3 regions of the Pseudomonas fluorescens group sp. PF-1 genome follow, and region 1 is predicted to be linked to each of the others. Evidence: predicted binding sites of a transcription regulator. Region 1 holds the regulator's gene; each other region holds the start of a gene.
The links. Region 1 encodes sigma-54, which starts transcription at its own class of promoters, with help from an activator protein. Its sites were predicted from a motif close to ANTGGCATNNANNTTGCTNT; they were not measured.
Positions count from the first base shown of each region.

Region 2: the regulator sigma-54 is predicted to act here: its motif matches at 5,389-5,408, upstream of ACX3YD_RS07980 (circularly permuted type 2 ATP-grasp protein).
Region 3: the regulator sigma-54 is predicted to act here: its motif matches at 4,708-4,727, upstream of ACX3YD_RS26930 (DNA translocase FtsK).

Region 1 is NZ_JBTMNG010000002.1:1,276,064-1,286,797, reverse strand. Features, by position in the region: gene ACX3YD_RS20480 (KdsC family phosphatase) at 1-68, shown strand, start outside; gene lptC (LPS export ABC transporter periplasmic protein LptC) at 77-649, shown strand; gene lptA (lipopolysaccharide transport periplasmic protein LptA) at 636-1,184, shown strand; gene lptB (LPS export ABC transporter ATP-binding protein) at 1,184-1,909, shown strand; gene ACX3YD_RS20460 (RNA polymerase factor sigma-54) at 2,094-3,587, shown strand; gene hpf (ribosome hibernation-promoting factor, HPF/YfiA family) at 3,662-3,970, shown strand; gene ptsN (PTS IIA-like nitrogen regulatory protein PtsN) at 3,983-4,447, shown strand; gene rapZ (RNase adapter RapZ) at 4,450-5,307, shown strand; gene ACX3YD_RS20440 (HPr family phosphocarrier protein) at 5,323-5,598, shown strand; gene pmbA (metalloprotease PmbA) at 5,687-7,033, opposite strand; gene yjgA (ribosome biogenesis factor YjgA) at 7,142-7,666, shown strand; gene tldD (metalloprotease TldD) at 7,715-9,157, opposite strand; gene ACX3YD_RS20420 (carbon-nitrogen hydrolase family protein) at 9,170-10,024, opposite strand; gene ACX3YD_RS20415 (YhdP family protein) at 10,095-10,734, opposite strand, start outside.
Region 2 is NZ_JBTMNG010000001.1:1,660,037-1,670,770, reverse strand. Features, by position in the region: gene ACX3YD_RS08000 (acetyl-CoA C-acetyltransferase) at 1-702, opposite strand, end outside; gene ACX3YD_RS07995 (c-type cytochrome) at 1,298-2,119, shown strand; gene ACX3YD_RS07990 (transglutaminase family protein) at 2,178-2,987, opposite strand; gene ACX3YD_RS07985 (alpha-E domain-containing protein) at 2,984-3,934, opposite strand; gene ACX3YD_RS07980 (circularly permuted type 2 ATP-grasp protein) at 3,947-5,356, opposite strand; gene ACX3YD_RS07975 (ribonuclease E inhibitor RraB) at 5,685-6,026, opposite strand; gene ACX3YD_RS07970 (hypothetical protein) at 6,238-6,471, opposite strand; gene speE (polyamine aminopropyltransferase) at 6,633-7,508, opposite strand; gene ACX3YD_RS07960 (PLDc N-terminal domain-containing protein) at 7,773-7,964, opposite strand; gene ACX3YD_RS07955 (hypothetical protein) at 8,047-8,577, opposite strand; gene ACX3YD_RS07950 (ankyrin repeat domain-containing protein) at 8,674-9,192, opposite strand; gene ACX3YD_RS07945 (long-chain-acyl-CoA synthetase) at 9,289-10,734, opposite strand, start outside.
Region 3 is NZ_JBTMNG010000002.1:2,616,516-2,627,249, forward strand. Features, by position in the region: gene clpA (ATP-dependent Clp protease ATP-binding subunit ClpA) at 1-1,611, shown strand, start outside; gene infA (translation initiation factor IF-1) at 1,847-2,065, opposite strand; gene ACX3YD_RS26915 (arginyltransferase) at 2,177-2,884, opposite strand; gene aat (leucyl/phenylalanyl-tRNA--protein transferase) at 2,954-3,634, opposite strand; gene trxB (thioredoxin-disulfide reductase) at 3,698-4,657, opposite strand; gene ACX3YD_RS26930 (DNA translocase FtsK) at 4,976-7,387, shown strand; gene lolA (outer membrane lipoprotein chaperone LolA) at 7,454-8,074, shown strand; gene ACX3YD_RS26940 (replication-associated recombination protein A) at 8,225-9,547, shown strand; gene crcB (fluoride efflux transporter CrcB) at 9,547-9,921, shown strand; gene serS (serine--tRNA ligase) at 9,937-10,734, shown strand, end outside.

The sequences.
Region 1 (10,734 bases):
GCGAATTCTGCGAATTGATCCTGCGCGCCCAGGGCCGTCTCGATGCGGCCAACGCCGCGTACCTGTGAGCCAAACCATGCTGAACAAAAAAATTCGCAACATTCTGGTGTTCGGTTGCATTGCGGCGATTTTCGCCGCGGTCGGCTATTGGAACATCAGCCCGGAACGCTTCCTCGACAAACCGATCGCGCATGTCGACGAAAGCGAAATCGATTATTACGCTACCAACGCCCACAGCGTGCAGTTCCTGCCTGATGGCAGGCTTCAATACGAAATGACTTCCGACAAAGTCGAGCACCTCAAAGCAAGCGAAGTCACGCTGCTGACCAACCCTGACCTGAACATGTTCCGCGGCACCGAGTTCCCGTGGCACGTCCAGAGCGAAAAAGGTGAGGTCAACCCGGACGGCACGCAGGTTGAATTGATCGATTCGGTACGCATCACGCGCTTTGATGAAAAAAACCGCAGAACCCTGATCACCACCACTCGAATGACGGTGTTCCCGCAGCAACAATATGCGCAGACCGAGCAACCCGTTAGAATCGACGGCGCTGGCGGCGTATCGACCGGTACCGGAATGAAAGCGTATTTGAAAGAAAGCAGGATACACCTGCTATCGAACGTAAGAGGACAGTATGAGGCTCGTTAAAACCCTCCCTATTTTGCTCAGTCTGGGCGCAGCACTGGGAAGCGTGAGCGCCTGGGCTCTGCCGAACGATCAAGAGCAGCCTATCCGCATTCAAGCCGACGACGCCCAACTGGACGACAAGAATGGCGTTGCCACCTACAAAGGTGACGTGATCATTACCCAGGGCTCGATGAAGGTCACCGGCAACACCGTGACCATCACCCGCACGCCGACCGGCGATATCGATGTAGTGACCTCTGTAGGCAACCTGGCCTACTTCGAACAACTGCAAACCCAGGGCGACACCAAGCCTGTCCAGGGCTGGGGAGTGACCATCCAGTACCACGCCGCGCAAAACCGCGTCGTACTGATCGATCGCGCCAAAGTCATCGACAAGGACAACAACACCACCCAGGGCGAAAAAATCGTCTACGACACCGTCAAGAAGCTTGCGAGCGCTGGCCGTGCGACAGGTAACAAGGTCACCGAAGCGCGTCCGCGCATCGACATGGTGATCCAGCCGAAGAAGAAAACCGACGAGCAAAAGGCCCAGTAATGGCAACTCTGAAAGCTCAGCATCTGGCCAAGAGCTACAAGAGCCGCCAGGTCGTCCGTGATGTCAGCCTGTCCATCGACAGCGGTCAGATCGTTGGCCTGCTAGGCCCTAACGGCGCCGGCAAGACCACCTGTTTCTACATGATCGTAGGCCTGGTACAGGCCGATCAGGGCCGCGTACTGATCGACGACCTGGACGTCAGCCACCAGCCAATGCACGGCCGCGCAAAGGCCGGTATCGGCTATCTGCCGCAAGAAGCGTCGATCTTCCGCAAACTCTCGGTCGCCGACAACATCATGGCGATCCTGGAGACCCGCAAGGAACTCGACAAGGCCGGTCGCCGCAAGGAGCTGGAAAGCCTGCTGCAGGAATTCCACATCAGCCACATCCGCGACAACCTCGGCATGAGCCTGTCCGGTGGCGAACGCCGCCGTGTGGAAATCGCCCGGGCATTGGCCACCAACCCGAAATTCATCCTCCTCGACGAGCCCTTCGCCGGCGTGGACCCGATTTCGGTAGGCGACATCAAACAGATCATCCATCACCTCAAGGCCAAGGGCATTGGCGTGCTGATCACCGACCACAACGTCCGTGACACCCTCGACATCTGTGAAACCGCCTACATCGTCAACGATGGCCAATTGATCGCCGAAGGCGACGCTGCAACCATCCTGGCCAACGATCTGGTCAAGGAAGTGTATTTGGGCCATGAGTTCCGCCTGTAAGCACCGAGGTGTCTGGCTAGTCGACCGAGCGCTTGTCTCGATAAAAAATCAACACTTTTTTATTGTTACAGCGCTCTAGGCAAACACTTCAGTTTCAGGCATATAATTTGCTTATGTTTGGCGCTCCGGCGCCCTGTAGTGGATGGCGCATGTGCGCCGGCGAATAAGGTGTTTAGCCCCTGCCATGAAACCATCGCTAGTCTTAAGAATGGGCCAGCAGCTGACGATGACACCGCAGCTGCAACAGGCCATCCGCCTGCTCCAATTGTCGACCCTGGACCTGCAACAGGAAATCCAGGAGGCCCTGGAGTCCAATCCGATGCTCGAACGCCAGGAAGAAGGCGACGACTTCGATAACAGCGACCCCTTGGCCGACAACGCCGAACAGAAACCCAACCCCGACATTCAGGAACCCTCCTACCAGGAAAGCGCACCGACGGTTGATAACCTCGAGGAAGGCGACTGGAACGAGCGTATCCCCAACGAACTGCCCGTCGATACCGCCTGGGAAGACGTTTACCAGACCAGCGCCAGCAGTCTGCCGAGCAACGATGACGACGAGTGGGATTTCACCACCCGCACATCGGCCGGTGAAAGCCTGCAAAGCCATTTGCTGTGGCAATTGAACCTGGCGCCCATGTCCGACACCGATCGCCTGATCGCCGTGACCCTGATCGATTGCATCAACAATCAGGGCTACCTGGACGAGACGCTCGAGGAGATACTCGAAGCCTTCGACCCGGAGCTGGACATCGAGCTGGACGAAATCGAAGCCGTCCTGCACCGCATCCAGCAATTCGAACCCGCCGGAATCGGCGCCCGCAACCTGGGCGAATGCCTGCTGCTGCAATTACGCCAGATGCCGGCCAAAACCCCTTGGCTCGCCGAAGCAAAGCGCCTGGTCATCGACTACATCGACTTGCTCGGCAGCCGCGATTACAGCCAGCTGATGCGCCGCATGAAGCTCAAGGAAGATGAGCTGCGCCAGGTGATCGAACTGGTTCAAAGCCTTAATCCGCGCCCGGGCTCTCAAATCGAATCCACTGAAGCCGAATACGTGGTTCCCGACGTGATCGTGCGCAAGGACAACGAACGCTGGCTGGTGGAACTCAACCAGGAATCGGTACCGCGTCTTCGGGTCAACGCCCAGTACGCCGGTTTCGTGCGTCGCGCCGACACCAGCGCCGACAACACGTTCATGCGCAATCAGTTGCAGGAAGCCCGCTGGTTCATCAAGAGCCTGCAAAGCCGCAATGAAACCCTGATGAAAGTTGCCACCCAGATTGTCGAGCATCAGCGCGGCTTCCTGGAGTACGGCGACGAAGCCATGAAACCGTTGGTCCTGCATGACATCGCCGAGGCGGTTGGCATGCACGAGTCGACAATTTCACGGGTGACCACACAGAAATTCATGCATACCCCTCGGGGCATATATGAACTGAAGTACTTTTTCTCCAGCCATGTCAGCACCTCCGAAGGCGGCGAATGCTCGTCCACGGCGATCCGCGCGATCATCAAAAAACTGGTTGCCGCGGAAAATCAGAAAAAGCCGTTGAGTGACAGCAAGATCGCTGGTTTACTGGAGGCACAAGGCATTCAGGTGGCTCGCCGCACCGTCGCCAAGTACCGCGAATCCCTTGGGATCGCGCCTTCGAGCGAACGCAAGCGGTTGATGTAGAGCCACGCCACAGCGTTCCAGTGGTAGGTCATTTGATCTACCGCTTTATGCACTGGCAACGAAGGAGAAGCTGTATGCAAGTCAACATCAGTGGACACCAACTGGAAGTGACCGAACCTCTTCGCACCTACATCGGCGAAAAACTCCAACGGTTAGAGAGGCACTTCGACAAGATCACCAACGTACAGGTCACGATGACCGTCGAAAAGTTGAAGCAGAAAATCGAAGCCACGCTGCATATTCCCGGCAATGAAGTGGTCGCGAACGCGGAACATACCGATATGTACGCGGCGATCGACGCACTGACCGACAAGCTGGATAAACAACTCAAAAAGCATAAGGAAAAGACCCAGAGCCTCCTCCAGGGCGCTACCGGTCGTTAACACCCCCAACCCATGATCCGACTTGAAAGCATCCTGACCCCCGGCCGTTCACTTGTGAACGTGCCGGGCGGCAGTAAAAAGAAAGCCCTCGAACAAATTGCCAACCTGATCGCCCGGGAAGTGCCGGATCTGGAGATGCAAGATGTCTTCGAGGCGTTGATTGCCCGTGAAAAACTCGGCTCGACGGGTTTTGGCAACGGCATCGCCATTCCCCACTGTCGCCTGAAGGGCTGCTCTTCACCCATCAGTGCCCTGATGCACCTCGATGCCCCCATAGATTTCGACGCCATCGACGGCGCACCGGTTGACCTGTTGTTCGTTCTACTGGTCCCGCAAGCCGCTACCGATGCGCACCTGGAACTTTTGCGCCAAATTGCCAGCATGCTCGACCGCAAGGAAGTGCGCGAAAAACTGCGCAGCGCCCCGAGCAATGAAGCCTTGTATCAGGTTGTCCTGGACGAGCAAAACGGTCAGTAATCATGCGCTTGATCATCGTCAGTGGCCGCTCCGGCTCAGGTAAAAGCACCGCCCTTGATGTACTCGAGGACAGTGGCTACTACTGCATCGACAACCTTCCCGCCGGGTTGCTGCCGGAACTCGCCGAACGCGCATTGATCCACACCGAACTGGCACAGCCGCTGGTGGCCGTGTCCATTGATGCACGCAACCTGCCAAGTCACTTGTCGCGATTCCCCGAATTGCTCGAAGAAGTCCGCAGCCGGCATATCCAGTGCGATGTTCTGTACCTGGATGCCGACGAAGAAACCTTGCTCAAGCGTTTTTCGGAAACCCGTCGTCGTCACCCGCTGAGCAGTGCCAATCGTTCGCTGGCTGAAGCGATCAACGATGAAACCAGCCTGCTCGGCCCCATAGCCGACCTTGCCGATCTCAAAGTCAACACCACCAACCTCAACCTGTATCAGCTACGGGATACGATCAAGCTGCGCCTGTTGAACCAGCCGGAACCCGGTACAGCCTTCCTGGTGGAGTCCTTTGGTTTCAAGCGTGGCATGCCCGTGGATGCCGACCTGGTATTCGACGTGCGCTGCCTGCCCAATCCCTACTGGAAACCCGAGCTTCGGGCGCAGTCCGGGCTTGATCAACCGGTTGCCGAGTACCTGGCAGCCCAGCCGGACGTGGAAGAGATGTTCCAGGACATTTCCACATATCTGCTCAAATGGTTGCCCCGCTTTGCCGCCAGCAACCGCGCCTATGTCACCATTGCCATCGGCTGCACGGGCGGACATCACCGCTCCGTCTACCTGACCGAACGCTTGGGCAAGACGCTGCAACAATCCCTGAAGAACGTCCAGGTCCGCCACCGCGACCTCAGCTAAAGGATTCACACCGCGATGCCTGCTCTGGAAATCGAAATCATCAACAAGCTGGGCCTGCACGCCCGTGCTTCTGCAAAATTCGTCGGAGTCGCCGGTGAATTCAAGGACTGCACGATCAGAGTCGGACGCACTCCGGAATCTACGGTCGACGGCAAAAGCATCATGGCAATGATGATGCTCGCGGCTGGCAAGGGCACCAAAATCTACATCAACACCGAAGGCGAAGACGCGCAAAAGGCGCTGGATGCGTTGAAAGACCTGATCAACCGCTATTTCGACGAAGGCGAGTAAACGCGTATCGAGGCCAAACCCGCTCGATAGCCCACAAAAAAAGGCGCACCACCCATCAGGTGGTGCGCCTTTTTTGTGACAGGGGAGTTTAGCTGCCCGCCACCGTCATCCGCTCGATCAGTACCGACCCCGTACGGATATTGCTGCGCAGTTCCAGGTCATTACCCACGGCAACGATCTGCTTGAACATGTCACGCATGTTACCGGCGATGGTCACTTCCTGGACCGCGAACTGGATTTCACCGTTCTCGACCCAATAACCCGCAGCGCCACGGGAGTAGTCGCCCGTGACCATATTCAGGCCCTGCCCCATCAATTCGGTCACCAGCAGGCCACGCCCCATGCGACGCAGCAAGGCCGCCTGATCTTCATCACCATGGGTGACGAACAGGTTATGCACGCCTCCGGCATTCGCGGTGCTCGGCATGCCGAGCTTGCGACCGGAGTAAGTACCGAGGATGTAGGACACCAGCTCGCCCTTTTCAACGAACGGCTTCGCGTAAGTCGCCAGACCATCGCCATCGAAGGCCGCGCTGCCCAAGGCACGCATCAAATGCGGACGCTCATCGATGGTCAGCCATTCAGGAAACAGCTTCTGACCCAGGGTGCCTTCAAGGAACGATGACTTGCGATACAGGCTGCCGCCGGAAATCGCCGACAGGAAGCTGCCGAACAAACCACCGGCCAACTCGGCGGAAAACAGCACCGGCACTTCGCAGGTTGGCACCGGACGCGCGCCGAGACGGCTTGCCGCCCGTTGTGCGGCACGCTGGCCAATGCTCACCGGATCAGCCAGCAAATTGCCCTGGCGATTCACGTCATACCAATAATCGCGCTGCATCTGACCATCGGCCTCGGCGATCATCACGCAGCTCAGGCTGTGCCGGGTCGACGCATAACCGCCGATAAAACCGTGGCTGTTGCCATAGACACGGCAGCCTTGATGAGTGCTCAGCGTAGTGCCATCGGCATTCTTGATCCGGCTGTCGGCAGCAAATGCGGCCGCTTCACAGGTCAGCGCCTGCTCGATTGCCTGCTCCGGCGTGATATCCCATGGGTGGAACAGGTCGAAATCCTGAACGTCACGCGCCATCAGAGCAGCATCCGCCAGACCCGACGCTTCGTCTTCCGAGGTGTGTTTGGCAATGGCCAAGGCGGCGGCTACGGTCTCACGAATCGCCTCTGGACCGCTGGCCGAGGTGCTGGCCGAACCCTTGCGCTGGCCAACGTACAAGGTGATACCGAATCCCTGATCACGATTGAATTCGACGGTTTCGACTTCGCGCTGGCGCACCGTGGTCGACAGGCCCTGCTCCAGGGACACCGCCACTTCACAGGCACTGGCCCCCTGGCGCCTGGCTTCAGCGATGATCTGCTCGACTTGTTCTTGCAGTGCCGGCAACGCTTGTGGGCCGACGCTTTCAACTGCACTCATGCTGTTCTCCACTCAAATTCTGCTTTCGGAATAGGTCATCGAGCGACCGGGCCGGACAAGCGGCCCCCGACTGGTTATCATGGCGGCGTTTCTTTGCGGACGGCCACCATGGTTGATTCTTACGACGACTCCCTCGATACGGGAGAAAAAAGCAAATCCCAGGTCAAACGCGAGCTGCATGCTCTGGTTGACCTTGGCGAACGCCTTACGACACTCAAGCCTGACTTGCTGGCAAAACTGCCCTTGACCGACGCTTTGCGCCGGGCCTTGGCCGATGCGCCCAAGCACACGGCGAACATCGCGCGTAAACGGCACCTCCAGTTCATCGGCAAACTGATGCGCGATCAGGACACTGACGCCATTCTGGTCTTGCTTGATCAACTCGATGCCTCCACTCGCCAATACAACGAACGCTTCCATAACCTGGAGCGCTGGCGTGATCGCCTGATCGCCGGCGACGATGCAGTCCTGGAAAAGTTCGTCATCGACTACCCGGAGGCTGATCGCCAGCAATTGCGCTCCCTGATCCGTCAGGCCCAGCACGAGCTGGCGACCAACAAGCCACCGGCATCGAGCCGTAAAATCTTCAAGTACATCCGTGAGCTGGACGAGACTCAACGCGGTCTGCGCTGAGACTCTGATCGGGTGAGTCGCCTGGCGGCTCACCCGCAGCTCCACGCCTTACGCGCCCGTGCCACCCACGGTGATCGCATCAATCTTCAGCGTTGGCTGGCCGACACCCACCGGCACCGACTGCCCATCCTTGCCACACGTCCCCACACCACTATCGAGCGACAGATCGTTGCCGACCATCGACACCTTGCTCATGGCTTCAGGCCCGTTGCCGATCAGGGTCGCGCCCTTGACCGGAGCGGTGATCTTGCCGTCTTCGATCAGATACGCCTCGCTGGTGGAGAACACGAACTTGCCGCTGGTGATGTCCACCTGGCCGCCGCCGAGGTTGGCGCAATAGATACCGCGCTTCACCGAGGCGATGATTTCGGCCGGATCGCTTTCACCGGCGAGCATGTAGGTGTTGGTCATGCGCGGCATTGGCAGGTGCGCGTAGGATTCGCGACGGCCGTTACCCGTACGGGCCACACCCATCAGGCGCGCGTTGAGTTTGTCCTGCATGTAGCCTTTGAGTACGCCGTTTTCGATCAGCGTCGTGCACTCGGTCGGCGTACCTTCGTCGTCAACGCTCAAGGAGCCACGACGCCCCGCCAGGGTGCCGTCATCGACGATGGTGCAAAGCTTGGACGCAACCATCTCGCCCATGCGTCCGCTGTAGGCAGAACTGCCCTTACGGTTGAAATCGCCCTCCAGACCGTGGCCGACCGCTTCGTGCAGCAACACACCCGACCAACCGGAGCCAAGCACCACCGGCAACGTACCGGCCGGCGCCGGAATGGCCTCCAGGTTGACCAGCGCCTGTCTCAACGCTTCGCGGGCATAGCCCATGGCGCGATCTTCGGCGAGGAAATAACGGTAGTCGGTGCGACCGCCACCGCCATGACCGCCGCGCTCACGACGGCCGTTCTGCTCGACGATCACGCTGACATTGAAACGCACCAGAGGTCGCACATCCGCCGCCAGCCCGCCGTCGGTGGAGGCCACCAGAATCCGTTCCCAGACACCCGCCATGCTGACGGTGACTTGCTGGATGCGCGGATCGAGCGCGCGAGTCGCGGCATCGATGCGTTTGAGCAGATCGACTTTCTCGGCACGGGTCAGCACTTCCAGAGGATTGTCTGCCCCATACAACTGCGCGACATCCTGAGTGGTGAACGCCTGCACGGTGCCGCTTTGCCCGGCCCGAGAGATCGAGCGGGCGGCACGGGCTGCCGCGCCCAAGGCTTCCAGAGTGATGGCGTTGCTGTAGGCAAAACCGGTCTTTTCACCCGACTGCGCCCGCACGCCCACGCCTTGGTCAAGATTGAAACTGCCTTCCTTGACGATGCCGTCTTCCAGCGCCCAGGACTCGGAGATCTGCCCCTGGAAATACAGGTCGGCGGCATCGATACCCGGGCCGGCCAGGTCGCCGAGCACACCCTGCAGGCTCTCGATCGTCACGCCACCGGGTGCCAGGAGATGATCACTGACTGAGGACAACAACTCGCTCATATGCTTTACGCCTTAAATTCGTCGTTCTGATGCAGGTCGCTGAGCGCCCTGCGAGAAAAAGCGCCGGTGACTGGACACCGGCATCCGCGCCCGGATGGACGCCTGTTCGCTGCTGTCTATCTCGGCCAGCAGCACGGCCTCGCCTTGATCCTGTTGTGCCAGCACGCGCCCCCATGGGTCGATGATGGCGGCATGTCCCCAGGTTTCTCGCGGCCCCGGATGCGTCCCACCCTGGGCGGCCGCGAGCACATAACACTGGGTTTCAATGGCCCGCGCGCGAATCAACACGTCCCAATGCGCCGCACCGGTCACGGCAGTAAAGGCCGATGGCGCGGTAATCAGCTCCGCGCCGGCAGCACGCAATTCGCTGTACAGCTCCGGGAATCGCAGGTCATAACAGACCGTCAGGCCGACTCGCCCTACCGGTGTGTCCGCGACCACGACACCACTGCCATAAGCATAGTCATCGGATTCGCGATAACGACCGCGATTGTCTGCCACGTCCACGTCGAACAAATGCAGCTTGTCGTAACGCGCCACCGTCTCACCCCGGTCATCGACCAGCAACGAGCAGGCGTGCACCTTGGCTGCTGGCTGGTCCACCGGCGGCAGCGGCAAGGTGCCGGCCACAATCCATAACTTGAGGTCGCGAGCGGTCTGTTTCAACCAGGGCAGGATCGGACCTTCGCCCAGTGCCTCGGCGCGACCAATGTCGGCAATGTCGCGCCGGCCCATGGCCGCGAAGTTTTCCGGCAGCACGGCAAGCGCCGCACCACCGGCTGCGGCCTGCTCGAGCAATTGACGGGCCCGGGCCAGGTTGGCCAGCACATCACTCTGGCTGACCATTTGAATCACCGCTACAGACATGGCGCGCTCCTGAATGGATAGACGTCCATGCTACTCCATGGGCCTGGCGTGTGCGCTCTGAAAAAGAGCGTCAAAAAGGCTTGTCGTAGGTGATTTTCGGTTCTTTCCATGGCCCCTTGACGGTGTATTTCACACTGGCAAAACGGGCCACGCGGTCACCGATCAGCTTGTCGATCAGGAACAGAGCACCGCCGACGGCAGGCGCGCCCACGATCAGGGCGGCAATTGGCAGGTTGTTGGACACCGGCAACGTCACCATCAGCTTGGCGTCGATCTGATCGCCGACCAGGTTCAGGGTGCCGTTGAGCTCAACATTACTCGACGGGCCGGTCATCTGGATGGGCTCACGGGTCACATAGACGCCATTGGTCGCCACCAGCAGCCCCTTGACCCGGTCATAGCTCAAACCTTTGCCGAACAGGTCGGAGAAGTCCAGGCGCAATCGCCGGCCGATGGAGTTGAAGTTGAGCAGGCCGAATACTCGCAACGCTTGGGCACCGCCTTCGACCTCCACAAACTGCCCCTCCCTCATTGAAGCGTCGAGAGTCCCGGAGAAACGCTTGCTGGCCAGCCAGGCCGGCGAGCCGGGCCAGCGACCGTCGACATCCATATGGAACTCCTGGCTGGTCACGCTCGGTGCGAAGCCCCATCCCTTGAGCACATCCGCCAGATTCTTGCCGCTGATCCGCCCCTTGTACCAACTTGTGCTG
Region 2 (10,734 bases), on a different contig from region 1:
GGCGTCGAAACCCATCTGCCCCATCATCTCGAAACTTGGCTTGAGCTTGCCCAGGCCCTCCAGCGTCGAGTCGGCGCGAATGAACTCATCGTGATCGAGCAGGATGATGCCGTTCTGGTCCTGCACCGGCACCAGCGATTTGTTGAACGAACCATCGGCCCGCGCCCGTGCGGCTTTTTGCTGGGAATGCAGTGCATAGGCATCGACGTCCTGACGGCTGAAGCCTTCCAGTGTCGCGATCAGATCGGCGCCCACGCCTTGCGGGGTGAAGTGGCTGTGCAGATTGGTCTGCGGGTCGAGCGCCCAGGCTCCACCGTCACTGCCCATGGGCACGCGTGACATGGACTCGACGCCACCGACCACCACCAGGTCTTCAAAACCGGAACGTATTTTCATGGCCCCGAGGTTCACCGCCTCCAGCCCCGACGCGCAAAAACGATTGATCTGCACCCCCGCCACGCTGACGTCCCAATCAGCCACCTGAGCAGCGGTCTTGGCGATATCGGCGCCTTGATCACCGACGGGTGTCACGCAGCCAAGCACCACGTCATCGACCTGACTGGTATCGAGCGCGGTCCGCTGTTGCAGCGCCGTGAACAACCCGGCCACCAGGTTCACCGGTTTGACACTGTGCAAGGCGCCATCGGCCTTGCCTTTGCCACGGGGCGTGCGTATCGCGTCGAAAATCAATGCTTGGGTCATGACGTCCTCGAACCGGGTGGTGATCTTTGAAGAGGCTTCCACCTTATTCCGAGCCACCGGGGATTCAATGACCGCAGCGCTCACCGGCGTTGACGGACGCGCTCAGACGGACGGTAGTCCGCTACAGAATCCGCGGCTTGCGGACACGCAGGTGTCTAGCAAAAGGCCGCCCAAGAAGCTGGCAATAGGCCTCATGCTTTTTTAATCGTATTTGGTGAGCGCTCCATACGAAATGGATCTAAATCAAGCGTGACGCGGGCTCTAAGGTGAGGTTATACGAAGTTGTCGTCGGGTTTTGCCGAGGCGCTCGTACTACAGGACGTGAATTGCTCTGCCGTCATGGAGATATGCAGGCAGGCATCAGGAAATAACAAAAAAGGCGGTCAAGCCATGTTCAAACAATCGAAAGTTCGTCAAGCCGGGCTCATTCTCTTCGCGACCACACTTTTGTTGATTTTGCCGAACCTGACCAAGGTGATCGGCTAGTCGTTCATAAAAATACGGTACCCGTGTTTTAGATCGCCACATTAAAAATGTGACTGGCTCGCTACCCGGGCCAGCGTGGCTGTGCCAACCTTTGCAGCACTTCCACGACATGGACGGCGATCCTTTGAAAGCGCTCACTTTATTCGGGGCCTTGCTGCTCAGCACGCCTCTGTATGCCGCACAGCTGAACCTGCAGCTGGGCGCGAACAACCGCACCTGGCAGACCGAGGAGTTGCTCAATCATCCTCAAGCCCAGACCATCACCGTTACCAATGACGTTTCCTACAAGCGTGATATGAGCTATCGCGCCGTGCCTCTGTCAGTGCTGTTGACCGGCATCAAACCGGACGACCACTTGCAAGCCGTGGCCCTGGACGGTTTTGCTGCCGAGATGGCCGCTGCGCCGCTGCTCAATACCCAAGGCGCGCGTGCCTGGCTGGCGATCGAGGATCCGGCCAAACCTTGGCCGCCACTGTCCGAAGGCAAGCCCGGCGCCGGGCCGTTCTATCTGGTCTGGACCAACCCGCAAGCGGGCAATATCAGCCCGGAGCAGTGGCCGTTCGAAGTCGCGAGCATCAAGCGCATGGCACCGGTGGCCGAACGCTTCCCTGCCCTGCTGCCCGATCCTGCGTTAAAGGCGGACGATCCGGTCAACAAGGGCTTTGCGCTGTTCCAGAAAAACTGCCTGGCCTGTCACCGCCTCAATGGTGCCGGGGATGCGCAATTCGGGCCGGATCTGAATATTCCCTACAACCCGACCGAGTACTTCGGCGCGGACTTCCTCAAGCGCTATATCCGTGATCCGCAGAGTTTGCGTCAGTGGCCGCAGGCGAAGATGCCCGGATTCTCGACCGAGGTGTTGCCGGATGAGGATCTGGGAATGCTGGTGGGGTATTTGAAGCATATGGCGGGGCGCAAGGTGAAGCCCTGACATGAACATGCCTGTGTGAGCAAGCTTGCTCGCTCACACAGGGGTCCGGCCGCCCCGATTACTGCTGCTGGACGGAGATCACCGGCGCGGGCGTCGGTGAAACAAGCACCTTGGCATGCATCTGTTCACACCCGCCGCCGCGGCGCATCCCGCGCACCGGGCAGGCATCCAGATAATCGAGGCCCACGGCCAGTTTCAAATGACGTTCGGGCCGGGCCAGTTCATTGGTCACGTCGAAACTGTACCAGGCGTCATCCAGCCAGGCTTCGGCCCAGGCATGGCTGGCCAGGTGTTCGCTGTTTTCGCTGTACAGATAACCCGAGACATACCGCGCCGGAATCCCCAGGCTGCGGGCACAGGCGAGGAACGCGTGGGTGTGGTCCTGGCACACGCCCGAACGACCTGCGAAGGCCTGGGCCGCACTGGTGTCCACTTCGGTGGCGCCCGGCGTGTAGGTCATGTGCTGATTCAGGCCGTGCATCAAGTCGATCAGCGCCGTGCGATCGCGGCGTTGCTTGCATTCCTTTTCGGCAAACGCGCGCAGGGCTGCGTCGGCTTCGGTCAGGCGGGTGAAGCGCAGGAACGGCAGCGCCGATTGGCTCTCGTGCTCGGCTTCGCGCAATTCGTCGATGTCGACCTGACCACGGGCGCCGATGATGATCGCTTCGTGCGGTTCGTCCATGGTCAGCACGTGCAGGATGTTGCCGAACGGATCGAGTTGCGCGCGCACCGGCCGCGGCAGGTCGAGCTGCCAACTGAGCACGTGCTGGCGCTCGCTGTCATGGGGGGTCAGTCGCAGGTACTGGATGCTCGCGCGCACCTGATCTTCGTAGTGATAGGTGGTCTCGTGGCTAATCGAAAGTCTCATGCCGCCTCCAGATAAGAACTGTGAATCGCGTTACCCAACTGGCGCACCAGCGGGATGAACTCGGTGAGCCAGGCGTGCAGGCCTTCGTCGAGGATTTCGTTGATGCCGGTGTAGCGCAGTCGCGCGTCCATTTCCGCCGCCAGGCGTTGCGCGGGACGGCCGTTGGCTCCCGGCAACTGGGCAAGGATCTGGTCGATTTCTTCGGTGCACGCCCGCAGGGAGCGCGGCACATCCGCCCGCAGCAACAGCAACTCGGCCACATGCCGGGCGCCGGGTGCGTCGCGATAAATTTCGGTGTAGGCCTCGAAGGACGACAAGGCCCGCAGCAAGGCACTCCACTGGTAGTACGCGTGGGCCGTGCCATCGCTGACCGCTTCAGCCTGATCACCCGCCATTTCGTAGCGGGCATCGAGCAGGCGCAACGTGTTGTCGGCGCGCTCGATGAAGGTCCCCAGGCGAATGAAACGGAACGCATCGTTACGCATGATGGTGCCGTAGGACGCGCCCCGGAACAGGTGGGAACGTTCCTTGATCCACTCGCAAAAACGGCTCATGCCGTAGCGACTGAGGCCCTGCTCTGCAATGCCGCGAATTTCCAGCCAGGTCGCGTTGATGTTCTCCCACATGTCCGCGGTGATTCGGCCACGCACCGCGTGGGCACTGGCCCGCGCGGCACCGAGACAGCTGTAGATGCTCGCCGGGTTGGCCGCATCCAGGGCGAAAAAATGCAGCAAGCGTTCGGCATGCAACTCGCCGTGGCGTTCGAGGTAATCGTCCAGGGTGCCGGTGATCAGCAGCGGCATGGCCAGTTCGTGCAGGCCGTCACCGCGTCCATCCTGTGGCATCAGCGACAGCGAATAACTGATGTCGAGCATCCGTGCGAGGTTTTCCGCCCGCTCCAGGTAACGCGACATCCAATACAGATCCGAGGCAGTTCTACTTAACATGACAGGCTTCCTTCAATCCTCGACCACCCAGGTGTCCTTGGTTCCGCCGCCCTGGGAGGAGTTCACCACCAGGGAGCCTTCGCGCAGGGCGACACGGGTCAAACCGCCGGGCACGACCCGGGTTTCGCGACCAGACAATACAAACGGGCGCAGGTCGATGTGGCGTGGCGCGATGCCGCTTTCGACAAAGGTCGGGCAGGTCGACAACGACAGCGTCGGTTGCGCGATATAGGCATGGGGCTTGGCAATGATCCGCGCACGGAAGGCTTCGATTTCCGCCGCCGTCGCCGCCGGCCCCACCAGCATTCCGTAACCGCCGGAGCCCTGGGTTTCCTTGACCACCAGTTCCGGCAGATGGGCCAGGACGTGGGAAAGTTCCGAGGGGTTACGGCACTGCCACGTCGGTACGTTCTTCAGGATCGGTTCTTCATCCAGGTAGAAACGGATCATGTCGGTCACGAACGGGTACACCGACTTGTCGTCCGCCACCCCGGTGCCGATGGCATTGGCCAACACGACATTGCCGGATCGGTAAGACGACAGCAGCCCTGGCACGCCGAGCATCGAGTCCGGATTGAACGCCAGCGGGTCGAGGAAGGCGTCGTCGAGGCGCCGGTAGATCACATCGACGGCTTTTGGCCCGTCGGTGGTGCGCATGAACACCTTGTCGTCACGCACGAACAGGTCCGCGCCTTCCACCAGCTCCACACCCATTTCCCGCGCCAGGAACGCATGCTCGAAAAATGCACTGTTGAAGCGCCCCGGCGTCAACACCACGACGCTCGGGTTGTCGATCGGGCTGGAGCTTTTCAGGGTATCAAGCAACAGGTTCGGGTAGTGGTCGATGGGGGCGATGCGTTGCGCCGCGAACAATTCGGGGAACAGTCGCATCATCATCTTGCGGTCTTCGAGCATGTAGCTGACACCGCTCGGCGTACGCAGATTGTCTTCGAGCACGTAGTACGTGCCGTCGCCGTCGCGCACCAGATCGACACCGGAGATGTGCGAATAGATATCGCGGTGCAGATCCAGCCCCTGCATTGCCAACTGGTATTGCTCGTTGGCCAGCACCTGCTCGGCCGGAATGATGCCGGCCTTGATGATGCGTTGCTCGTGATAGAGGTCGGCGAGGAACATGTTCAACGCCTTGACCCGCTGGATGCAGCCACGCTCGACAATGCGCCATTCACTGGCGGGAATGCTGCGCGGAATGGTGTCGAAGGGAATCAGGCGCTCTGTCCCCTGCTCATCACCGTAGAGCGTGAAAGTAATCCCGGCGCGATGAAACAACAGATCGGCCTCGCGTCGCCGTTGTGCCAAAAGCTCGTCAGGCGTTTCGGACAGCCAACGGGCAAACTCCCGATAATGCGGGCGGACCTGGCCGCCGGCATCGTACATCTCATCAAAATAGGTGCGGATCATGCCGTACTCCTTGTCACCCGGACATACAGGCCTTCGCAAGGCCCGTGCCATCGGCAGAAACGCTTTGATATCAATCGGTTGGATAATCGTTACGCAGACACCGCACCAATCCTGTGCGGTAAATGCCCCAACCTGATCGCCCCCGCTTCATTGCAAGGCGTTGCAGTCGCCTGTCACCAGCATAGTCTGTGGGAGGCGGCTTGCCGGCGAAGGAGGGTCATTCCGTCATGGAGGGCTCTTCGAGGTCGTGTTCGGTTTGCCGGCGACAAAAACGAAAACGGCCAACCCAAAGGTCAGCCGTTACTGATGCTTGCTACTGTTCATAAGTTTATGCGAGTCGCCCTCGTACCTCCTGCTTGACACCCCAGCCTTCAATGATGCCGCCCAATGGCTCGACCACGGCTTCGAAACCCTGCTCGAAGTCGCCGATGTCATCGTAAGTGGCGTACATGACTTTGCTCAGTTCAAGGGCCCATGCGCCGTCATCGCGCACACTGATTTGCGCATTCAGGGATTCACCACGGTAATGACCTGCCGCCCTGCGTGCCCGCTCCTCGTCCGGGAAAATGGCGTAGAACTCGATGGGATGGAACCGTGAAAAGTCGAAACCGCCCTCTTTCATGCGGCGCAGAACGCTGCTGCTGATATCTTCTTGATAGGCTGTGCTCATGAAACGTCCTCCTCAAACTGATGGATAGACTTTCCGTACTCCCAGCGCCCGCCACCGAACGGTGCGAACGACGGCATCCGATGTGCCGACGGGAAACAAGCATGTAGCTGACAAGACCAGACCTTAGCGATCCATTCGCTGATCTCGCCTGCAGATTAGCCCCAAGATAGAGCCGCTGCCAAGGCCTGGTTGAGAATGTGACAGGAGATGTTCAGATTGGCGTGATGCCGAGGATTTGAATGCTGTTCTGGGCCTTGAGACTTTTGACAGTCGCATCGGCGGTTCGCCCTTCCAGATCGTTCAGATCCAGTTCGGCGGCGACGGGAAGCAACCGGGCCTTGATGAGTTTGGCGGCGTGTTCGTTATCCGGGCACTCGTCGCACTCAAAGACTTCGTCGACAGTTTCACCGTGATCATCCACGAAAGTGATTTTCCACTTTTGCATCAGTGCCTCCTCGATAAAACCCATGGATGGGCTTACTTCTATCTCGACCTGATTAGCTGGCTAATCGTTCCGCTGATTTTCCTCCGGCACCTCATGAAAAAAGGGCCGTCAGCGGCGTGATTGAACACCACCGCGGACAGCCCTTTTTGATTGACGCGCTATCAGTCGTTGCTTGGCTTGTTCACAGCCTGCAAAACGTACTGCGGCAAGGCAAAGGCACCGATGTGGATCTCCGGATTGTAGTAGCGGGTGATGATGCCGCTGCCGGCGAACCGTTGTTGCAGGGTTTCGCGGGACAATTTGCGATAAGCGGTATTGGTCGCGCCCCAGGCGAAGGTCATCGCGCCGCCGATATAAGTCGGCACGGCGGCCTGATAGAAGTGCCAGTCAGGGAACAGGCTGCGCAGACGACCGGCGGTGGTTTTGACTTCTTCGATCTGCATGAACGGCGTGCCGTTCTGCGTGACCAGGATGCCGCCTTCGTTCAGGCAGCGGTGGCAAGCCTGATAGAAGTTCTCCGAGAACAGCACTTCGCCTGGCCCGATCGGGTCAGTGGAGTCGGAAATGATCACGTCGAACTTTTCAGTGGTGGTGGCGACGAAGCGCATGCCGTCGTCGATCACCAGGTTCAGGCGTGGATCGTCGAACGCGCCCTTGGAGTGATTCGGCAGGAATTCCTTGCACATTTCGACCACGGTACCGTCGATCTCGACCATGGTGATGTGCTCGACGCTGCGGTGCTTGGCCACCTCACGCAACATGCCGCCGTCGCCGCCACCGATGATCAATACGCGCTTGGCGGTGCCATGGGCGAGGATCGGCACGTGGGTCAGCATTTCGTGGTAGATGAATTCGTCGGCTTCGGTGGTCTGGATCACGCCGTCCAGCGCCATGACCCGGCCCATGCGCGGGTTTTCGAAAATCACCAGGTGCTGGTGTTCGGTGCGCACTTCGTGCAGCAGTTTTTCCATGCGAAAACGCTGGCCATAGCCTTCGTAGAGGGTTTCCAGGTAGTCGTTGGTCGGGGTGATGCTCATGGGAAGTGCTCCGATGAATGCGGGTGGCAACGGACGGTTACCCGCCCATGATGGCCAATCGATCGGCTCGATTGACCGGGAAAGGCGCGCATTCTACGTCGAGGAAGATGACAGGTCGAACCTCACTTGATGTCTCGCCACAATGCCCTGTGGGAGCGAGCCTGCTCGCGATAGCGATTTGTCCGCCACATCAATTCCGAATGTGCCGCCGTCATCGCGAGCTGGCTCGCTCCCACAGATTTTATGTCGCTTGGGAGAATGACTTCAGATTCTGACGTTACCCCGTGGCCCCGCGATCGCCCAAATGATCAGGCCCAAAACCGGCAGCAACAGGATCAACAGCACCCAGAGGACTTTCATCCCGGTTTCGGCGCCACTTTTGAGTACGTTGATGATTGCCCAGATGTCCAGGGCAAGGATGATCAGGCCTACCAGGCTGTTGAACGTGGAACCCATGGTGACGCTCCTGAAGAGTGATTGGCCCTCTTAGGATAGCTGCCCGAGGCCAGGGTTCCGTTTTTATTGACAGCTTGCGGTTTTAAACGTGAACGGCCACTTTCAAGGCTTCCAGGGACGGCGCAGCGGCAATGCCGACTTCGGCGCACAGCTCCAGCACCCGCGGCACGTCGTTGCCGTAGACCAGAACGACTTGCAGTTCATCGTCGAGCAACTGGCTGAAGTTCATCAGCACATAGCCACCGTTTTCCTTGTTCAGGCTGCTCATTTGCACCTGAATGCGATTGAGCGCGGTCAGGGCTTCGGTCTTGGCCAGTTGCTTGGGCTTGATATTGAAGTCGACGCCCGGCCCGAACGAAGCAACGATCTGCGCGAACAGGTCCATGTAGGTGTCGGCCTGGAACATCACGGTCTCCGGCAGACTGCCGACGACCACCCACTCGCCCAGCGGGATCGGGAAGGTGTCGTCGTAGTTGATGTCCGGATTGGCCGCCAGGAAACCCTCGGGGTCCGCGTAAGCCTGGGCCGCCTCGTCAGCGACCTTGAGGATTTCGTCATCGCCCATGCACCCGGAGCTGATTTTGCTGATGAGTTCGACGAGTGCGGCTTTCATGGGGCGGATCCTGTAGCGAGGGAATTTTGAGGGCGCGAAGGATAACGCATTCAGTGAGTGCTGCGCAGGTTGCTCCCTCGCCACAGAAGAACAGCGTCAGCCCAGCAGTTTTTCCAACTGCGCAACGGTGTCCACAGCCCCCATGGTCCTGGCGGCTTCCAGCGCGGTGATGCCATTGGCGTCCCTGGCTTTCGGATCGGCACCTTTGCTGATCAGGTAGTCGACAATGGCGACGCGGTTGAACATCGCCGCCATCATCAGCGCCGTACGACCATCGAACGACGAGCCTTCGACTTGCGCCCCGCCTTCAACCAGCGCCGTGACCACCGCCAGGTCGCCCTTGAAGGCGGCACCGGCAATCGGGCTCTGGCCGTTGTCGTTGCGGATCTCCGGATCGGCCTTGTGTTCGAGCAAGACTTTTACCGTGTCCACATGACCATGGTAAGCGGCCAGCATCAGCAAGGTGTCGCCCTTGTGATTGCGCAGGTTCGGCGGCAAGCCCTTGGTCAGCAGCGCAGCCATCATGGCCGCATCGCCCTCCCGTGCCTTGTTGAATACCTGTTCGGCAAATTCGGCAGCTTCTTCGGGGGTCATCTGGCGGCTTTTGTCTGACATTGAACGCTCCACTTTCAGTTATTCGCAAAGCCGACAGTTTCCCGAGCAGCCCCGGTACTGTCACTTCTTTTTTCTGAAGCGGGGCCATAGGCACATTCAATATCGATATCGACCGCCGTGGATATCCTTCAGCATTTGCTCCGTCACCTGCACGTACGTTTCGGTTCCCGGCAGCCAGGCGTAGATCGGGTCAGCGCCGCTCCGGGCCGGGTCGAACGCTTCATCCTTGAGCCGGGTTTTCTGATATTTGAAGGTCCCGGTGGTCTCCATTTTCACTTTCACCCGCAGGAACAATGGCACGGCGTAGGCCGGCATCTGTTGCCGGGCGAAGGCCAGCAGCTCGCTGAAATCCAGGGTCGCCAGGGATTCGGCCGGCGTGATGGCGGCCATGCCGGCGCGGCCGTTGGTGTTGCGCACTTCCACACCATAGGCCACGGCTTCGGAAATATGCGGGTGTCGCAGGAGGATGTTCTCGACCTCGGTGGTCGAAACGTTTTCGCCCTTCCAGCGATAGGTGTCACCCAGCCGATCAACGAACTGCGCATGGCCAAAACCGATGTTGCGCAACAGATCGCCGGTGTTGAAGTAGCGGTCACCCTTGACGAACACGTCGTGGAGCACGACTTTTTCGGTCTTTTGCGGATCGGTGTAACCGTCCAGTGGCGCCTTGTCGTCGATTTTCGCCAGCAACAACCCCTGCTCGCCCTTGCCCACCTTGCGCATGAAGCCGTTGGCTTCGCGAATCGGCGCGCCGCTGTCGTGGTCGTAAACCGCCAACTCCCAGGACATCAGGGAAAAACCGACAGTGTTGTCGAAATTCAGAATGTTGGTGAAACCGATATTGCCGTCACTGGCGGCGTACAGCTCGCAGATGTGGCACACGCCGAAACGTGTCTTGAATTCACCCCATGCGCCGGGGCGCAGGCCGTTGCCGATCATTTTGGTGACGCCGTGCTGGCGGTCGTCGGCAGTAGGCGGTTGATCGACCAGATAACGGCACAATTCGCCGACGTAACCGAGGGTGGTCGCGCGGTATTTGCGCACATCGTTCCAGAACTGACTGGCGCTGAACTTGCGCCGGATGGCAAATCCCGAGGCACCGCTGATGGCCGAACCCCAGCACACGCAAAGTCCGGTGGCGTGATAGAGCGGCAAGGTGCAATAGACGACATCGTCCGGGCGCATATCCAGCGCGATCATGCCGAAGCTCGCCGAGCTGCGCATCCAGCGCCCGTGCTTGAACACCCCGGCCTTGGGCAACCCGGTAGTGCCCGAGGTGTAGATATAGAAACAGGGGTCGTCGAAAAACACCTGCTGGCTGCTGACGGGGTTGTCACAGGCGTTGTCGAGGCTGGCGGTCATCAAGTTGACGAAACCCTCGGGGGAAACGCCCGGATGGCTGTAGGTGTCCCGATCAGCGACAAACCAGGTGCGGGCCTGCGCCATCGATACCCGTTCGCGTACCGCCAGAAACGCCGCCACCAGCTCTTCGCCGACGACGATGGCCACCGGCGCCACCAGATTCAGGCTATGCACCAGGGT
Region 3 (10,734 bases), 1.3 Mb from region 1:
GGCGTGGGTAAAACCGCGATTGCCGAAGGTCTGGCCAAGCGCATTGTCGACAACCAGGTACCGGACCTGCTGGCCAACAGCGTGGTTTACTCCCTCGATCTGGGTGCCTTGCTGGCCGGGACCAAATATCGCGGTGATTTCGAGAAGCGCTTCAAGGCGTTGCTCAATGAACTGAAAAAACGTCCACAGGCAATCCTGTTCATCGATGAGATCCACACCATCATCGGTGCGGGTGCAGCGTCCGGCGGCGTCATGGATGCTTCGAACCTGCTCAAGCCGCTGCTGTCGTCGGGTGATATCCGTTGCATCGGTTCGACGACCTTCCAGGAGTTCCGCGGTATCTTCGAGAAGGACCGTGCCTTGGCTCGGCGCTTCCAGAAGGTCGATGTGTCCGAGCCTTCGGTGGAAGACACCATCGGTATCCTGCGCGGCCTGAAAGGGCGTTTCGAGACCCATCACAATATCGAATACAGTGATGAAGCCCTGCGCGCCGCTGCCGAACTGGCCTCGCGCTACATCAATGACCGGCACATGCCGGACAAGGCCATCGACGTCATCGACGAGGCGGGTGCCTACCAGCGCCTGCAGCCGATCGAGAAGCGCGTAAAACGCATCGAGGTGGCTCAGGTCGAGGACATCGTCGCGAAAATCGCGCGGATTCCGCCAAAACACGTCACCAGTTCCGACAAGGAGCTGCTGCGTAACCTTGAGCGTGACCTGAAATTGACGGTGTTTGGTCAGGATGCCGCGATCGACTCCCTGGCGACCGCGATCAAACTGTCCCGTGCCGGACTCAAGTCGCCTGACAAGCCTGTCGGTTCGTTCCTGTTCGCCGGTCCTACCGGTGTCGGTAAAACCGAAGCGGCGCGCCAGCTCGCCAAGGCCTTGGGTGTCGAGCTGGTTCGTTTCGACATGTCCGAGTACATGGAGCGCCACACCGTATCGCGTCTGATCGGTGCGCCTCCGGGCTATGTCGGGTTCGATCAGGGCGGTCTGCTGACCGAAGCCATTACCAAGCAGCCTCACTGCGTGCTGTTGCTCGATGAAATCGAGAAAGCGCATCCGGAAGTCTTCAACCTGCTGCTGCAGGTCATGGATCACGGTACGTTGACCGATAACAACGGGCGCAAGGCGGATTTCCGTAACGTGATCGTCATCATGACGACCAACGCCGGTGCCGAGACCGCAGCCCGTGCCTCGATCGGTTTCACCTATCAGGATCACTCTTCCGATGCGATGGAAGTGATCAAGAAAAGCTTCACGCCGGAATTCCGCAACCGCCTGGACACCATCATTCAGTTTGGTCGCCTCAGTCACGAGGTTATCAAGAGCGTGGTGGACAAGTTCCTCATCGAGCTTCAGGCGCAGCTGGAAGACAAGCGTGTGCTGTTGGAGGTTTCCGATGCGGCCCGCAGCTGGCTGGCGGCCGGTGGTTACGACGCAGCAATGGGTGCTCGACCAATGGCTCGCCTGATCCAGGACAAGATCAAGCGTCCGCTGGCAGAGGAGATTCTCTTTGGCGAACTGGCCGAACATGGCGGTGTGGTGCACATCGACATCAAGGACGGCGAGCTGACCTTCGAGTTCGAGACCACGGCCGAAATGGCCTGACGTTAAACCGCTGCAAAGCAAAAAGGCGCCGATTGGCGCCTTTTTGCGGTCTGTCAGATTTACGTCTGCCCCTTGTGGGAGCGAGCCTGCTCGCGAATGCGTTATAGCAGTGAAAGAGATGCTGGCTGACACGACGCTTTCGCGAGCAGGCTCGCTCCCACATTGGTTGCGGTGGGCTTCATATTTCGGACATACAAAAACGCCCGGCATAGCCGGGCGTCTTGTATTGACTTGATTAGCGAGCGCGGTAAGTGATGCGCCCTTTGCTCAAGTCATAGGGCGTCAGCTCGACGCGCACTTTGTCACCGGTAAGAATACGAATGTAGTTCTTGCGCATCTTGCCGGAAATATGCGCGGTTACGACGTGCCCATTTTCCAACTCCACACGAAACATGGTGTTGGGCAGGGTGTCGACGACAGTGCCTTCCATTTCGAAGCTGTCTTCTTTCGACATGCAGTAAAGCCCTCGGTGTCCAATGAATGGCCCGGTGCAACTGCGCCAGGCAAAAGCGGCGTGCATTGTGCCCGAAAAGTGGGGTTCAAGCCAAGGGGTTTAGGCCGTGCTCTAGTTCAGGGCAACCCAACGCTGGTTAATCAGCAATTCAATGGGTCGATATTGCGTCTTGTAGCTCATTTTTTTGCAGTTCTTGATCCAGTAACCCAGGTAGACCGCGTCCAGCCCCAGGCGCCGGGCCTCGCCAATCTGCCACAGGATCGCGAAACGCCCCAGGCTTCGGCGGTCTTCTGCAGGCTCATAGAAGGTGTAGACCGCCGACAGACCGTTCGGCAGAAGGTCGGTGACAGCGATGGCCAGCAGCCGCCCGTCGAGGCGAAATTCATAGAAACGCGAGAAAGGCAGGTCACGTACCAGGAATGTCGAAAATTGATCGCGGCTCGGCGGATACATGTCGCCATCGGCATGACGCTGTTCGATGTAGCGCTGGTAAAGGTCGAAATACTCTTCGCTGAAGCCTGGTTTTGCCGGGCGTACCTGCAAGTCGGCATTGCGTTTGAAAATGCGCTTCTGCTGACGGTTGGGGGTGAATTGTCCTACGGGGATGCGTGCAGGCACGCACGCATTGCAGTTTTGACAATGCGGCCGATAGAGGTGATCGCCACTGCGACGAAAACCCATTTCCGACAGGTCCGCATAGACATGCACATCCATGGGCTGGCTAGGATCGAGGAACAGGGTTGTAGCCTGCTCCTCTGGCAGATAACTGCAAGAGTGGGGCTGAGTGGCATAGAACTTCAAACGCGCCAACTCGGTCATGATCAACCCTCGGGATAAACTTTTAATTAGGGGGCGTCTCTAAGTGTAAGCCACGCGCGCGAAAGTCGCTCAGCAAACCCAGGTCGCACGGCTGGACTGGCCCAGGTACTGCGACAGATAGCCGGCAAACGCGCTGCGGGGAATCGCTCGCGCACCGAGGCTATGCAGATGGTCGGTCGGCATCTGGCAATCGATCAGCACGAAACCCCATTCTTTCAGGTGTTGCACCAAGGTGGCAAAGCCATACTTGGAGGCGTTGTCGGCGCGGCTGAACATGGACTCGCCGAAAAACAATTGCCCCATTGCCAGGCCGTACAGCCCGCCAACCAGTTCACCCTGATCCCAGACCTCCACCGAATGCGCATAACCGCGCTTGTGCAGCTCAAGATAGGCGTCCTGCATGGCTTGCGTGATCCAGGTGCCATCGGCGTAGTCGCGCGGTGCTGCGCAAGCACGGATGACGGCGGCAAAATCCTGGTCGAAGGTCACCTGATAGCGTTGTTGGCGCAGCAATTTGTTCAGGCTGCGCGAGACGTGCAGTTCGTCGGGAAAAAGTACGGTGCGCGGGTCCGGCGACCACCAGAGAATCGGCTGGCCTTCCGAGAACCAGGGAAAGCAACCGTGCCGGTACGCCCGGATCAGCCGGTCGGCGGACAGATCGCCGCCGGCGGCCAGTAGACCATTGGGGTCGCGCATGGCTTTATCCAGCGGCGGGAACGTCAGGGTATTGCGTTGTAACCAAGTCAGCATGGCGTCCGGGCTTGCAGAGAGGGGAGGGTAGTGGCGATTGTCGGCCCACCACCCAGTGTGCCGTCAAGCGGCGGGAATGTCGTCGAGGTATTTTTCCGCGTCCAGTGCCGCCATGCATCCTGCTCCGGCGGAAGTGACGGCCTGGCGATAGACGTGGTCGGCCACATCGCCGGCGGCAAATACCCCGGCGATGGCCGTCGCTGTGGCATCGCCTTCGCTGCCACCCTTGACCAGCAGGTAGCCGTCACGCATTTCCAGCTGGCCGGTGAAAAGGTCGGTGTTGGGCTTGTGGCCGATGGCAATGAACACGCCGGCGAGCGGCAGCTCCTGGGTGTCTCCGGTGTGGCTGTCACGCAGACGCGCACCGGTGACGCCACTGGCATCGCCCAACACTTCATCCAGATGCTGGTTCCAGTGCAGGCGGATATTGCCATTGGCGGCTTTCTCGAAGAGTTTGTCCTGAAGGATCTTCTCCGAGCGCAACTTGTCCCGACGGTGAATCAGATGCACTTCCCTGGCAATGTTGGACAGGTACAACGCTTCTTCAACCGCCGTATTGCCGCCACCGATCACGGCGACGACCTGATTGCGATAGAAGAAGCCGTCGCAAGTCGCGCAAGCCGAAACCCCTTTGCCGGCAAACGTTTCTTCCGAGGGCAGTCCCAGGTATTGCGCGGAGGCTCCAGTGGCAATAATCAGCGCATCGCACGTGTAGGTTCCGCTGTCTCCCGTGAGTTCAAACGGGCGCTGTTGCAACTTGGCCGTGTGGATGTGGTCGTAGACGATCTCTGTGTCAAAACGTTCGGCGTGTTTTTGCATGCGCTCCATCAGGGCAGGGCCTGTGAGGCCTTCGACATCGCCGGGCCAGTTATCGACTTCGACGGTGGTGGTGAGCTGGCCACCTGCCTGTATGCCGGTAATGACAACGGGTTTGAGGTTGGCGCGGGCGGCATACACGGCTGCGCTGTAACCGGCGGGGCCGGAACCCAGAATGATCAGGCGGTGATGCTTCGCTTCGCTCATAAAAACACCTCATAAGCCTTTGTCACAAAAGAGAATGCGTGCTCAAATTGAGTCGCACGTGATGTGCTTTTGACTATGCTGCAACCTAAGGTTTCAAGCATGGCATCGGACGAACAAACCCGTACAATGCGTGGCTGTCACAGTGTTTGTAACAAAATAAGCAGTGCGTTTCGTGTTTATAAAAACCGAGGCGCAATGTTAAAAGTAGTACTTGTTACGCCCGTTAACTTTTTACCTGCCTGGATTGGGCAGTTTTTTTGGCAGTTTTTATAGTCATTCAACAGATGGACGCGCCATAGGCGCAGGAAAAGAAGCGTTTTGAAGAAATCCACCGCAGCACCTAAACCAGCCGTCGTTCCGCTCTGGCGCCAGCATTTGCACTACCGACTCAAGGAAGGTGCATTGATCGCCATTGGTGCCTTGTGCCTGTTCCTGATGATGGCCTTGTTGACCTATGGCAAGGACGATCCGGGGTGGAGCCACAACAGCAAGATCGACGACGTACAGAATTTCGGCGGGCCGGCGGGCTCCTATAGCGCCGATATCCTGTTCATGGTGCTCGGTTATTTCGCCTACGTCTTCCCGCTGCTGCTGGCGATCAAGACCTACCAGATATTCCGTCAACGCCACGAGCCATGGCAGTGGAGCGGCTGGCTGTTTTCCTGGCGGCTGATCGGCCTGGTGTTTCTGGTGCTGTCCGGCGCTGCGTTGGCGCACATCCATTTCCATGCCGCGACCGGGTTGCCGGCCGGTGCTGGCGGCGCGCTGGGGGAAAGCCTCGGCGATCTGGCAAAGAACGCCCTGAACATCCAGGGCGGAACGCTGCTGTTCATTGCGCTGTTCCTGTTTGGCCTGACGGTGTTCACCGACCTGTCCTGGTTCAAGGTGATGGACGTCACCGGCAAGATCACCCTCGACCTTTTCGAACTGTTCCAGGGCGCGGCCAATCGCTGGTGGGCGGCCCGTACCGAGCGCAAGCAACTGGTCGCGCAGTTGCGTGAAGTCGATGATCGCGTGCATGACGTGGTCGCGCCGACCGTCACCGACAAACGCGAGCAGGCCAAGGTCAAGGAGCGCCTGATCGAACGTGAGCAGGCGCTGAGCAAGCACATGTCCGAGCGCGAGAAGCAGGTACCGCCTGTGATCGCGCCGGCCCCGGTCAAGGCGCCCGAGCCAAGCAAGCGCGTACAGAAAGAGAAACAGGCGCCGCTGTTCGTCGACAGCGCCGTGGAAGGCACCTTGCCACCGATCTCGATTCTCGACCCTGCGGAAAAGAAACAGCTCAATTACTCACCGGAGTCCCTGGCGGCGGTCGGTCACTTGCTGGAAATCAAACTCAAGGAATTCGGCGTCGAAGTTACCGTGGACTCGATCCATCCGGGTCCGGTGATCACCCGTTACGAAATCCAGCCGGCGGCCGGGGTCAAGGTCAGCCGTATCTCCAACCTGGCCAAAGACCTGGCGCGCTCCCTGGCCGTGACCAGTGTGCGGGTCGTGGAAGTGATTCCCGGCAAGACCACGGTCGGTATCGAGATCCCCAACGAAGACCGCCAGATCGTGCGTTTCTCCGAAGTGCTCTCGACGCCCGAGTACGACAATTTCAAATCGCCGGTCACCCTGGCCCTGGGCCATGACATCGGCGGCAAGCCGGTGATCACCGACCTGGCGAAAATGCCTCACCTGCTGGTGGCCGGTACCACCGGTTCCGGTAAGTCGGTGGGCGTGAACGCGATGATCCTGTCGATCCTGTTCAAGTCCGGCCCGGAAGACGCCAAGCTGATCATGATCGACCCGAAAATGCTCGAGCTGTCGATCTACGAGGGCATTCCGCACCTGCTTTGCCCGGTCGTCACCGACATGAAGGACGCCGCCAACGCCCTGCGCTGGAGCGTTGCCGAGATGGAGCGGCGCTACAAGCTGATGGCGAAGATGGGCGTGCGAAACCTGTCGGGCTTCAACGCCAAGGTCAAGGAAGCCCAGGACGCCGGCGAGCCGTTGAGCGATCCGCTGTACAAGCGCGAAAGCATCCACGACGAAGCGCCGTTGCTGCAAAAGCTGCCGACCATCGTGGTGGTGGTCGACGAATTTGCCGACATGATGATGATCGTCGGCAAGAAGGTTGAAGAACTGATTGCCCGTATCGCGCAGAAGGCGCGTGCCGCCGGTATTCACTTGATTCTTGCGACCCAGCGTCCGTCGGTGGACGTGATCACCGGTCTGATCAAGGCCAACATCCCGACCCGCATGGCGTTCCAGGTTTCGAGCAAGATCGACTCGCGCACCATCATCGACCAGGGCGGCGCCGAACAGCTGCTGGGCCATGGTGACATGCTGTACATGCCGCCGGGCACCAGTCTGCCGATTCGCGTCCACGGTGCGTTCGTTTCCGATGACGAGGTACACCGGGTGGTCGAAGCCTGGAAACTGCGCGGTGCGCCGGAGTACAACGACGACATTCTCAACGGTGTCGAAGAGGCCGGTAGCGGCTTTGAAGGCAGCAGCGGTGGTGGCGACGGCGATGATCCCGAAGCTGATGCGCTGTACGACGAGGCGGTGCAGTTCGTTCTGGAAAGCCGTCGCGCGTCCATTTCCGCGGTTCAGCGCAAGCTGAAAATCGGCTACAACCGCGCTGCGCGCATGATCGAAGCCATGGAAATGGCCGGGGTCGTGACGTCCATGAACACCAACGGCTCGCGTGAAGTCCTGGCCCCCGGCCCGGTGCGCGACTGACCTGATTTTTGAAGGACGGCGTCTTGAGGCGCCGTCCGCACTCCCACGAATATTATGAGGACTCCCATGCGTCTTATCCGCATGCTGTTGCCGGTACTGGCCTTGACCACGCTCTCGGCCCACGCCGATGAAAAGGACGTGGCGCGTCTGACCCAACTGCTGGAAAAATCCCAGACCCTGACCGCACGTTTCTCCCAGTTGACCCTCGATGGTACAGGCACCCAATTGCAGGAAACGGCCGGTGAAATGTCCCTGCAACGCCCGGGATTGTTCTACTGGCACACCAATGCGCCAGCCGAACAGACCATGGTCTCCGACGGCAAGAAAGTGACCCTGTGGGACCCCGATCTGGAGCAGGCCACCATCAAGAATCTCGACCAGCGCCTGACCCAGACCCCAGCCTTGCTGCTGTCCGGTGACGTGTCCAAGATCAGCCAGAGCTTCGACATCAGCGCCAAGGAAGCCGGCGGCGTGATCGACTTCACCTTGAAGCCGAAAACCAAGGACACCCTGTTCGACAGCCTGCGTCTGTCGTTCCGCAATGGCCTGGTCAATGACATGCAATTGATTGACAGTGTCGGTCAGCGCACCAATATCCTGTTCACTGGCGTGAAGGCCAACGAGCCGATCCCGGCTTCGAAATTCAAGTTCGACATCCCCAAGGGTGCGGACGTGATCCAGGAATAACACACAACACCCTTGTAGGAGCGAGCCTGCTCGCGATGGGCGTTAACGATAACGCTGGCGGCCTGACACCCAGCGGTGCCCTTGAGTCCATCGCGAGCAGGCTCGCTCCTACAGTGGGGACGGTGTTCAATTGAGGTTTCAGAGGTAGTGATGGACCTGTTTCGCAGTGCCCCGATTGCCCAGCCATTGGCCGCCCGTTTGCGCGCGACCAATCTGGACGAGTACGTCGGTCAGGAACACGTGCTCGCTCGCGGCAAGCCATTGCGCGAAGCCCTGGAGCAGGGTGCCCTGCATTCGATGATCTTCTGGGGGCCGCCGGGCGTGGGCAAGACCACCCTGGCGCGTCTGCTGGCGGAAGTCTCGGACGCGCACTTCGAAACGGTGTCGGCGGTGTTGGCCGGGGTCAAGGAAATCCGCCAGGCCGTGGAAATCGCCAAGCAACAGGCCGGGCAATACGGCAAGCGCACCATCCTCTTCGTCGATGAGGTTCATCGCTTCAACAAGTCGCAGCAGGATGCGTTCCTGCCGTACGTCGAAGACGGCACGCTGATTTTCATCGGCGCGACCACGGAAAACCCGTCTTTCGAACTCAATAACGCCTTGCTCTCTCGTGCCCGCGTCTACGTGCTCAAGAGCCTCGACGAAGCGGCGCTGCGCAAACTGGTGCGGCGTGCGTTGACCGAAGAGCGTGGCCTGGGCAAGCGCCAGCTGACCTTGAGCGATGAAGGCTTCCAGATGCTGTTGTCGGCCGCCGATGGCGATGGCCGGCGCCTGCTCAATTTGCTGGAGAACGCCTCGGACCTCGCCGAAGACAGCAGCGAGATCGGCGTCGATCTGCTGCAAAGCCTGCTGGGCGATACCCGTCGGCGTTTCGACAAGGGCGGCGAAGCGTTCTACGACCAGATTTCCGCGCTGCATAAATCCGTACGCGGCTCCAATCCCGATGGCGCGTTGTACTGGTTCGCGCGAATGATCGACGGTGGATGCGATCCGCTGTACCTGGCCCGGCGCGTGGTGCGCATGGCCAGCGAAGACATCGGCAATGCCGACCCGCGGGCGCTGAGCCTGTGCCTGGCGGCGTGGGAGGTGCAGGAGCGCCTCGGCAGCCCCGAAGGCGAACTGGCGGTGGCCCAGGCCATCACCTACCTGGCCTGCGCGCCGAAAAGCAACGCGGTGTACATGGGCTTCAAGGCCGCGATGCGCAGCGCCACCGAGCACGGTTCCCTGGAAGTGCCACTGCACCTTCGCAATGCCCCGACCAAACTGATGAAACAGCTGGGCTATGGCGACGAATACCGTTATGCCCACGATGAGCCGGATGCCTATGCCGCCGGCGAAGACTATTTTCCGGAAGAACTCGAGCCTCAACGCTTCTATCAGCCCGTACCACGTGGCCTGGAATTGAAGATTGGCGAGAAGCTCAATCACCTCGCACAACTGGATCGTTTAAGCCCCCGGCAGCGGAGAGAATAGTGGTTCCCCTGATCATTGCGGTTTCCGTCGGCGGGATGGCCGGCACGCTGTTGCGCTTCGCCACCGGTAACTGGATCAACGCTAATTGGCCGCGGCACTTCTATACCGCGACGCTGGCCGTTAATATCGTCGGCTGTTTGCTGATCGGCTTTCTATACGGTCTGTTTTTGATCCGCCCGGAGGTGCCGTTCGAGGTGCGCGCCGGGCTAATCGTCGGCTTCCTCGGAGGGCTGACGACTTTTTCATCCTTTTCACTGGATACGGTGCGCCTGCTGGAAAGCGGGCAGGTGCCGCTGGCCCTGGGCTATGCTGCCATCAGCGTATTCGGCGGGCTGCTCGCCACCTGGGCTGGCCTGTCCTTGACCAAACTTTGATAACGAGAGACCGACATGCTCGATTCCAAACTGTTACGTAGCAACCTTCAGGACGTAGCGGACCGCCTGGCATCCCGTGGCTTTGCCCTGGATGTTGCGCGCATCGAAGCGCTGGAAGAACAGCGCAAGACCGTCCAGACCCGCACCGAAGCCCTGCAGGCTGAACGTAATGCGCGCTCCAAATCCATCGGTCAGGCCAAGCAGCGCGGCGAAGACATCGCGCCGTTGATGGCCGACGTCGAGCGCATGGCAGGCGAGTTGAGTGCCGGCAAGGTCGAGCTGGACGCGATCCAGACTGAACTGGACTCGATCCTGCTCGGTATTCCAAACCTGCCGCACGAGTCGGTGCCAGTCGGCAAAGACGAAGACGACAACGTCGAAGTGCGCCGCTGGGGTACGCCAACCGCATTCGATTTCCCGGTTCAGGACCACGTGGCCCTGGGCGAAAAATTCGGCTGGCTGGACTTCGAAACCGCCGCCAAGCTCTCCGGCGCCCGTTTCGCCTTGCTGCGTGGCCCGATTGCCCGCCTGCACCGCGCCCTGGCCCAGTTTATGATCAACTTGCACGTCACCGAGCACGGCTATGAAGAGGCTTACACACCTTATCTGGTCCAGGCCCCGGCGCTGCAAGGCACTGGCCAGTTGCCCAAGTTCGAAGAAGACCTGTTCAAGATCGCCCGCGAAGGTGAGGCCGATCTGTACCTGATCCCGACCGCCGAAGTGTCCCTGACCAACATCGTGGCCGGCGAAATCGTTGATTCGAAACTGCTGCCGATCAAGTTCGTTGCCCACACCCCATGCTTCCGCAGTGAA